Sinorhizobium fredii: one gene and its partner. Each later gene encodes a partner of the first gene's protein in a complex. Links are inferred from orthologs where the notes say so. Each region holds a gene or a part of one and is shown on either strand. Other genes may lie near its edges.

The links.
Region 2: the proteins of eno (region 1) and NXT3_RS07020 are in contact, whole or in part, in a solved structure (PDB 2FYM), measured with the Escherichia coli proteins. The link is inferred for Sinorhizobium fredii from one-to-one orthologs.

Annotation. Positions count from the first base shown.
Region 1 is NZ_CP024307.1:1,572,389-1,575,576, reverse strand. The notes cover bases 316-3,188. They hold eno (phosphopyruvate hydratase), read right to left. Parts: upstream 2,453-3,188; coding sequence 1,178-2,452; downstream 316-1,177. Other genes in these bases: kdsA (3-deoxy-8-phosphooctulonate synthase), read right to left, coding at 2,596-3,188; NXT3_RS07675 (FtsB family cell division protein), read right to left, coding at 567-887; pdhA (pyruvate dehydrogenase (acetyl-transferring) E1 component subunit alpha), read right to left, coding at 316-429. In the rest of the region: more of pdhA, read right to left, coding at 1-315. UniProt on the Escherichia coli protein: Catalyzes the reversible conversion of 2-phosphoglycerate (2-PG) into phosphoenolpyruvate (PEP). It is essential for the degradation of carbohydrates via glycolysis.
Region 2 is NZ_CP024307.1:1,456,672-1,460,309, forward strand. The notes cover bases 140-3,462. They hold NXT3_RS07020 (Rne/Rng family ribonuclease), read right to left. Parts: upstream 3,097-3,462; coding sequence 340-3,096; downstream 140-339. Other genes in these bases: NXT3_RS07015 (pyridoxal phosphate-dependent aminotransferase), read left to right, coding at 140-154. Outside these bases: more of NXT3_RS07015, read left to right, coding at 1-139. UniProt on the Escherichia coli protein: Endoribonuclease that plays a central role in RNA processing and decay. Required for the maturation of 5S and 16S rRNAs and the majority of tRNAs. Also involved in the degradation of most mRNAs.

The DNA of each region.
Region 1 (3,188 bases):
GATGCCGTGGCCGCCGTAGAAGTGCTTCTCCTTGGAGAACATGTGCATCGAGCCGCCCTTCCCCTTGGAAAGACCGCCGCGGCGACCGGTAAGCTCGGCCATCACGCCGCGGGCGCTCATGCCGCAGGCGAGCATATGGCCGTGATCGCGGTAACCGGTGATGACCTGGTCGCCCTCTTTCAGCGCCAGCTGCATGCCGACGACGACGGCTTCCTGGCCGATATAAAGGTGACAGAAGCCGCCGATGAAGCCCATGCCGTAAAGCTGGCCGGCCTTCTCCTCGAAACGCCGGATCAGCAGCATTTCGCGATAGGCCTTCAGTTCATCTTCCTTGGAGAATTCGGCGATCGTGCCGCTGGTGAAGTCCTTCTTGGCCGGCTTGGCGGCGGCCTTGCGGCTGGAGACGGACGCGGTTTTTCGCGGAGCCATTCATTCCTCCCAATGGTTAGCCTTTGGTGGGCTACCATAGGCAAAGAAGCGCGCCGCAGCAATGCCATATTTGCATGGCTATCATTCAAGGCAAATAGCTGAATTTAAACGTTTATTTGTGATTAACCGAATTTCAGTTAATTCGCTGGGCGATGAAAAATGACGATCTCGTCGCTACGCGACATATTGAGCGCGAGGCGAGCCTTCTCATCCAGCATGTCTCTTTCCAACGAACCGTCACTCATCAGCTCGACCTCCTTTTCCAGGATTTGCCGCCTTTGAGTGAGCTCGTCGAGCCGTGCCTGCCGCTCGGCGATCTGGCGGTCGAACTCCTCCGTCGCCCTTAAGCCGTAACCGCCATGGATCGAATGATAGCCGAAGTAGGAAAGAAAGGCGACTGCGATCACCGGCACTACCAGCCGCCCCAGTCTCCGCTTCTTGTGATGCCGTGTCCACATCGTCGATGCCCTGCTACGCAATACCAAGGCAGACTAGCGCCGATTGATTAACCGACCGTTGACCATGAATGGCAGGGAAAAGGAAACCCGCCGGCCGTGAGGCAGGCGGGTTTGGAATATTGCGGGTTGTCGGCAGGCATTTTGGCTTAATTTGCCCTCACCTCAGTCCCCTCTCCCCGCACGCGGGGAGAGGGGACTGACGTGGCACCCGCGAGTCCCTTCTCCCCGCGAGCGGGGAGAAGGTGCCGCTAGGCGGATGAGGGGCAGCCGCTGCGCCGCTTAGCCAATAATCACCCCCGCAGGATCGACCGACCCGCGTAGGCCGCCTGCAGGCCGAGCTGTTCCTCGATGCGGATCAGCTGATTGTACTTGGCAAGCCGGTCGGAACGGGCGAGCGAACCGGTCTTGATCTGACCGCAATTGGTGGCAACCGCCAGATCGGCGATCGTCGAATCCTCGGTTTCGCCGGAACGGTGCGACATGACGGCGGTGTAGCGGGCCTTGTGGGCCGTCTCGACGGCATCGAGCGTCTCGGAAAGCGAGCCGATCTGGTTGACCTTGACGAGGATCGAGTTGGCGACGCCCATCTTGATGCCGTCGCGCAGCCGCGCGGAGTTGGTGACGAAGAGGTCGTCGCCGACGAGCTGGCACTTGTTGCCGATGAGGTCGGTCAGCGCCTTCCAGCCGTCCCAGTCGTCTTCGGCCATGCCGTCCTCGATCGAGATGATCGGATACTTGGCGGCAAGCTCTGCGAGGTATTCGGCCATGGCACCCGGCTCCAGCGTCCGGCCCTCGCCTTCGAGCACGTATTTGCCGTCCTTGAAGAACTCCGTCGAGGCGCAGTCGAGCGCGACATACATGTCCTCACCCGGCTTGTAGCCGGCTTTCTCGATCGACTTCATGATGAAGTCGAGGGCCGCAGGCGCGGAAGCCAAGCCCGGCGCGAAGCCGCCTTCGTCGCCGACATTGGTGTTATGGCCTTCGGCGGCGAGCTGCTTCTTCAGCGTGTGGAAGACTTCCGAACCCATGCGGACGGCATCCTTCAGCGTTTCGGCGCCCACCGGCATGATCATGAATTCCTGGAAGTCGATCGGGTTGTCGGCATGCGCGCCGCCGTTGATGATGTTCATCATCGGCACCGGCAGGAGATGTGCGTTCGGGCCGCCGACGTAACGGTAGAGCGGCAGGCCCGCCGCTTCCGCCGCAGCCTTGGCGACGGCGAGCGACACGCCGAGAATGGCGTTGGCGCCGAGGCGCGACTTGTTCGACGTGCCGTCGAGCTCGATCATCGTCTTGTCGATCTGGATCTGGTTCTCGGCATCGAGACCGCCGATCGCCTCGAAGATCTCGCCGTTGACGGCGTCGACGGCTCGCTCTACGCCCTTGCCGAGATAGCGGGTGCCGCCGTCGCGCAGCTCGACCGCTTCATGCGCGCCGGTCGAAGCGCCCGAGGGAACGGCGGCGCGGCCGAAGCTGCCGTCCTCGAGATGAACATCGACCTCGACGGTCGGGTTGCCGCGGCTGTCGAGGATCTCTCGGCCGATGATGTCGATGATCGCAGTCATGATCTCTTCCCTGCTTGTGGACGTTGGTGATGGTCGGCCTGTCTTAATGGATGGCCCTGAAATTACAATGGCGCTGGGCGCCGGGAGCACGGGGTGCCGTCGTGCGTCATGAGAATTTCACGCGCGGCGCGGCACCTGCTCTTTCAAGTCTTGGCGATGGCATCGAAGGCGAGCAGTTTCTCGAGGAGCCGCGGCATGTCCTTGAGCGGCACCATGTTCGGGCCATCGGAGGGAGCGTTATCCGGATCCTCATGCGTCTCGATGAAGACGCCGGCAACGCCGACGGCAACGGCGGCGCGTGCCAGGGTCTCGACGAACTCCCGCTGGCCGCCTGAGGAGCCGCCCTGCCCACCGGGCTGCTGCACCGAATGGGTGGCGTCGAACACGACCGGGGCCCCGAGCGCCGCCATGATCGGCAGCGAGCGCATGTCGGAAACGAGCGTGTTGTAGCCGAAGGATGCGCCACGCTCGCAGAGAAGGACGTTCGGGTTGCCGCTCATCGTGAATTTGGCGAGCACGTTCTTCATGTCCCAGGGCGCCAGGAACTGGCCCTTCTTGACGTTGATGGCGCGCCCGGTCTTGGCGGCCGCTACGAGAAGATCGGTCTGACGCGACAAGAAGGCCGGGATCTGCAGAATGTCGACGGTCTCGGCGACCGCGGCGCACTGCTCTTCCGTGTGGATGTCGGTCAGCACCGGGAAGCCGAATTCACGCTTGAGGTCGGCAAAGATTTCCA
Region 2 (3,638 bases), 120 kb from region 1 along the record:
CGCCCGTCGCATGCTCGCCGAGATCAATGTCGCCGCCACGCCCGGCTTCGATTTCGATCCGCTCGAAGGGCATCGCAGCATGCGTTTTTCCTATGCCGGCGCGCCCGCCGAAATGGCCGAAGCGATGGACCGCATTGCGCATTGGTTGAAATAACCGCCTTCGGGTCGGGCGCGTCGACCGCTACTACAGCGCCGCGCGTCTTATCAGACGCGCAAAGGTCCCTGTAGCACTTTGAATTACTGCATGCCTCCCTAAATCGAGGTCGATTTAAGGAGGCATGTAGTAACAAAAAAGACCCGGAATGTTCCGGGCCTTTTGCTTGGTAAGCCTATGCTTTCTCAGAAGAAGCCGCGGCGCTGCCACCAGCCGCCTTTTTTCGGCTTGGCTGCCTCTTCTTCGCTGCTGTCGGCCTTGGCCACATTCGATGTGACCACGGGCTCGGAAGCAATCGTCGTCCGTGCGGGCTTGCCGGCCTCCAGGTCTGCAACCGCTTCCTCGACTTGAGCAGGACCGGTTTCATCCGGCTGCGCTTCGACAGCCTGTTCGGCCGCCGTGTCGGCATTTTCCGCCGGTGCCTCGGCGGCCACGGCTTTCTTGCGGCTGCGCTTCGGTTTCGCCGGCTTGGCTTCGGCAGCGGGAGTCTCGGCCTTGACAGACGCCGCATTCACGACCTGTTCGACGGCCGCGGCGGCAGCTGCATCGGCGTCGTTGGCGTCCGCTGCCTCTTCGGCATCGGCCGGCTCGTCATCGGACTCTGCAGCAAGAGCGGCCTCACCTTCGGCTTCTGGCCGGTTGCGGCGGCCGCCCCGCTTGCCGCGACGGCGACGCTTGCGCTTCTGATCCCCGTCTGCCGTCAAGGCATCCTGGACCTCGCCTTCGTCCTCGGACTCGTCGCCTTCGTCAGCCGCGCCATCAAGCGCGTCTCCGGCTTCCGCCGCGACCGATTCCGGTCCGTGGCCGGCACCCTTGCCGCGCCGCCGGCGACGGCGCTTGCGCTTGCGGCCGCCCTGGTCGTCGGAGGCCTGCGCCTTCGGCTGTCCCGGACGCTCGGCCGCGGTCTCTTCCGCTTCCTCCTCGTCCAGATCCTCCTCGATGACGATGTCTTCTTCTTCTTCTTCTTCTTCCGGCTCCGGCTCGAAATGCAGAAGCTGCTCGATCTTCACCGGATTCTCGACCGGATCGCCTCTGTCGATCGCGAAGTGCTGGGCGCCGACATGCGCGTCCGCCTCGATGATGATCGAGACGCCGAAGCGCCGCTCATAGTCGGTGATCGTGCCGCGCTTCTGATTGAGAAGGTAGAGCGCGATTTCCGGGATCGTGCGGACCGCGATGTCGTGCGTGGTGTTCTTTAGCAGATGTTCCTCGATACCGCGCAGCACATGCAGCGCGACGGAAGACTGCGAGCGAACGTGGCCCGTGCCGTTGCAATGCGGGCAGGACTGCATCGTGCTTTCGAGCACCGAGGCGCGGATGCGCTGGCGCGACATTTCAAGCAGGCCGAAATGCGAGATGCGGCCGACCTGGATGCGCGCCCGGTCGTTCTTCAGGCAGTCCTTAAGCTTCTTCTCGACGGCGCGGTTGTTGCGCTTTTCTTCCATGTCGATGAAGTCGATGACCACCAGGCCGGCAAGGTCGCGAAGACGCAGTTGGCGCGCGACTTCCTCGGCCGCCTCCAGGTTGGTCTGCAGCGCGGTATCCTCGATCGAATGCTCGCGGGTCGAGCGACCGGAGTTCACGTCGATCGAGACAAGCGCCTCGGTCTGGTTGATGATGATATAGCCGCCCGACTTCAGCGTCACCTGCGGCTGCAGCATGCGGTCGAGCTGGGCTTCGATGCCGGAACGCGAGAAGATCGGATGCACGTCGCGATAGGGCTGCACGACCTTCGCGTGGCTCGGCATCAGCATCTTCATGAAGCTCTTGGCTTCCTTGTAGCCCTCTTCGCCGGAGACGATGATCTCGCTGATATCCTTGTTGTAGAGGTCGCGGATCGAACGCTTGATCAGGCTGCCTTCCTCATAGACGAGGCAGGGGGCGGTGGAGTTCAAGGTCAGCGTGCGGACGTTCTCCCACAGCCGCATCAGATATTCGAAGTCGCGTTTGACCTCGACCTTGGTGCGGTTGGCGCCAGCGGTGCGCAGGATCACGCCCATGCCCTGCGGCACGTCGAGACCGCGGGCGATTTCCTTGAGGCGCTTGCGGTCCTGCAAGTTGGTGATCTTGCGGGAGATGCCGCCGCCGCGCGCCGTGTTCGGCATCAGCACCGAATAGCGGCCCGCGAGCGAAAGATAGGTGGTGAGCGCCGCGCCCTTGTTGCCGCGTTCTTCCTTCGCGACCTGGACGAGCAGGATCTGCCGGCGCTTGATCACTTCCTGGATGCGGTACTGCTTTCGCGGCTTGCGGACCTGCCGGTCCGGAACCTCTTCCATCGCATCTTCTGCGCCGACAGACTCGATGATTTCCTTCTCGCCGTCATGGCCGTCGTCATCGTCGTCATCATCGTCGCGGCGGCGGCGCGCATCGACGTCCTCGGAGATCGAGTCGACGTCGACCATCGCGGCCATTTCGCCGCTGCTGCCCTCATCACTCGCCTCGGCGTCGCCCTGCGCCTCTTCCTTTTGTTCGCTGGCCTTGGCTTTCGCCCGGCGCGTGCGCTTCGGCTTGGCCTTCGGCTTCTCCGCCTCTGCCTTGACTTCCGTTTCCGGTTCGGCCGCGGCGGCTTCTTCAGCCGGAGCCTCGTCCCTTGTCGGCGCGACGGTTTGCTCGTCTGCGGTCTCGACCGGCTCGACGTCGTCCTCGCGGCGGGCCTCTTCGGCTTCCGCCTTCAACAGCGCCTGACGGTCGGCGAGGGGGATCTGATAGTAGTCGGGGTGAATTTCGGCGAAGGCCAGGAAGCCGTGGCGATTGCCGCCATAATCGACGAAGGCCGCCTGCAGCGACGGCTCCACTCTGGTCACCTTGGCCAGATAGATATTGCCGCGGATTTGCTTCTTATGTTCCGATTCGAAATCGAATTCTTCTATGCGGTTCCCGCGAACGACAACGACGCGCGTCTCCTCTGAGTGAGACGCATCGATAAGCATTTTCTCTGCCATCTAAGCTCTGCTCCTCGGCGCAGGGCAACGGCAGACAGAGGCACTTCGCTTGGAAGGCTGTCGAACTCGTCGGAAGCTGCGCCGGATGTGAAAGGTCCTGTTTGGCGCAGGTGATGGTGCAGCAGCCAGACGGCAGCCGGAACGATCTCGTCCCGGGGCCTCTTTACTCCTGACCGATGCTGCTGAGTCACATCAAAGACCAAACAAGAATGCCAATGTCCTGGACCTCGAGGGGAGGTCCGATGAATACGCCCGCTTGCGGGCAGTCGGTGAAAATCACCATCAAGAACTCCGGCCACCGCCGGAAACTGCGATCCAGTGTACGAGAGGAAATGCAGCGACGGCGGATGAACACCTGCGGCCGCGGAAGCATGATACGGTTGCAACCGGCTGTTCCGGCTCGATCACTTCCCTGGCGCCAAGCTTCTCGAAGCTCCGGCTGCCCGGCCGACGATTCTATCCCGTCAACACTTTCTCCTTGTGACGCTTTTATGGTTTCTATGTCACATTGGCAAGGGAAAAGCCTTTGCCGCCACAATATT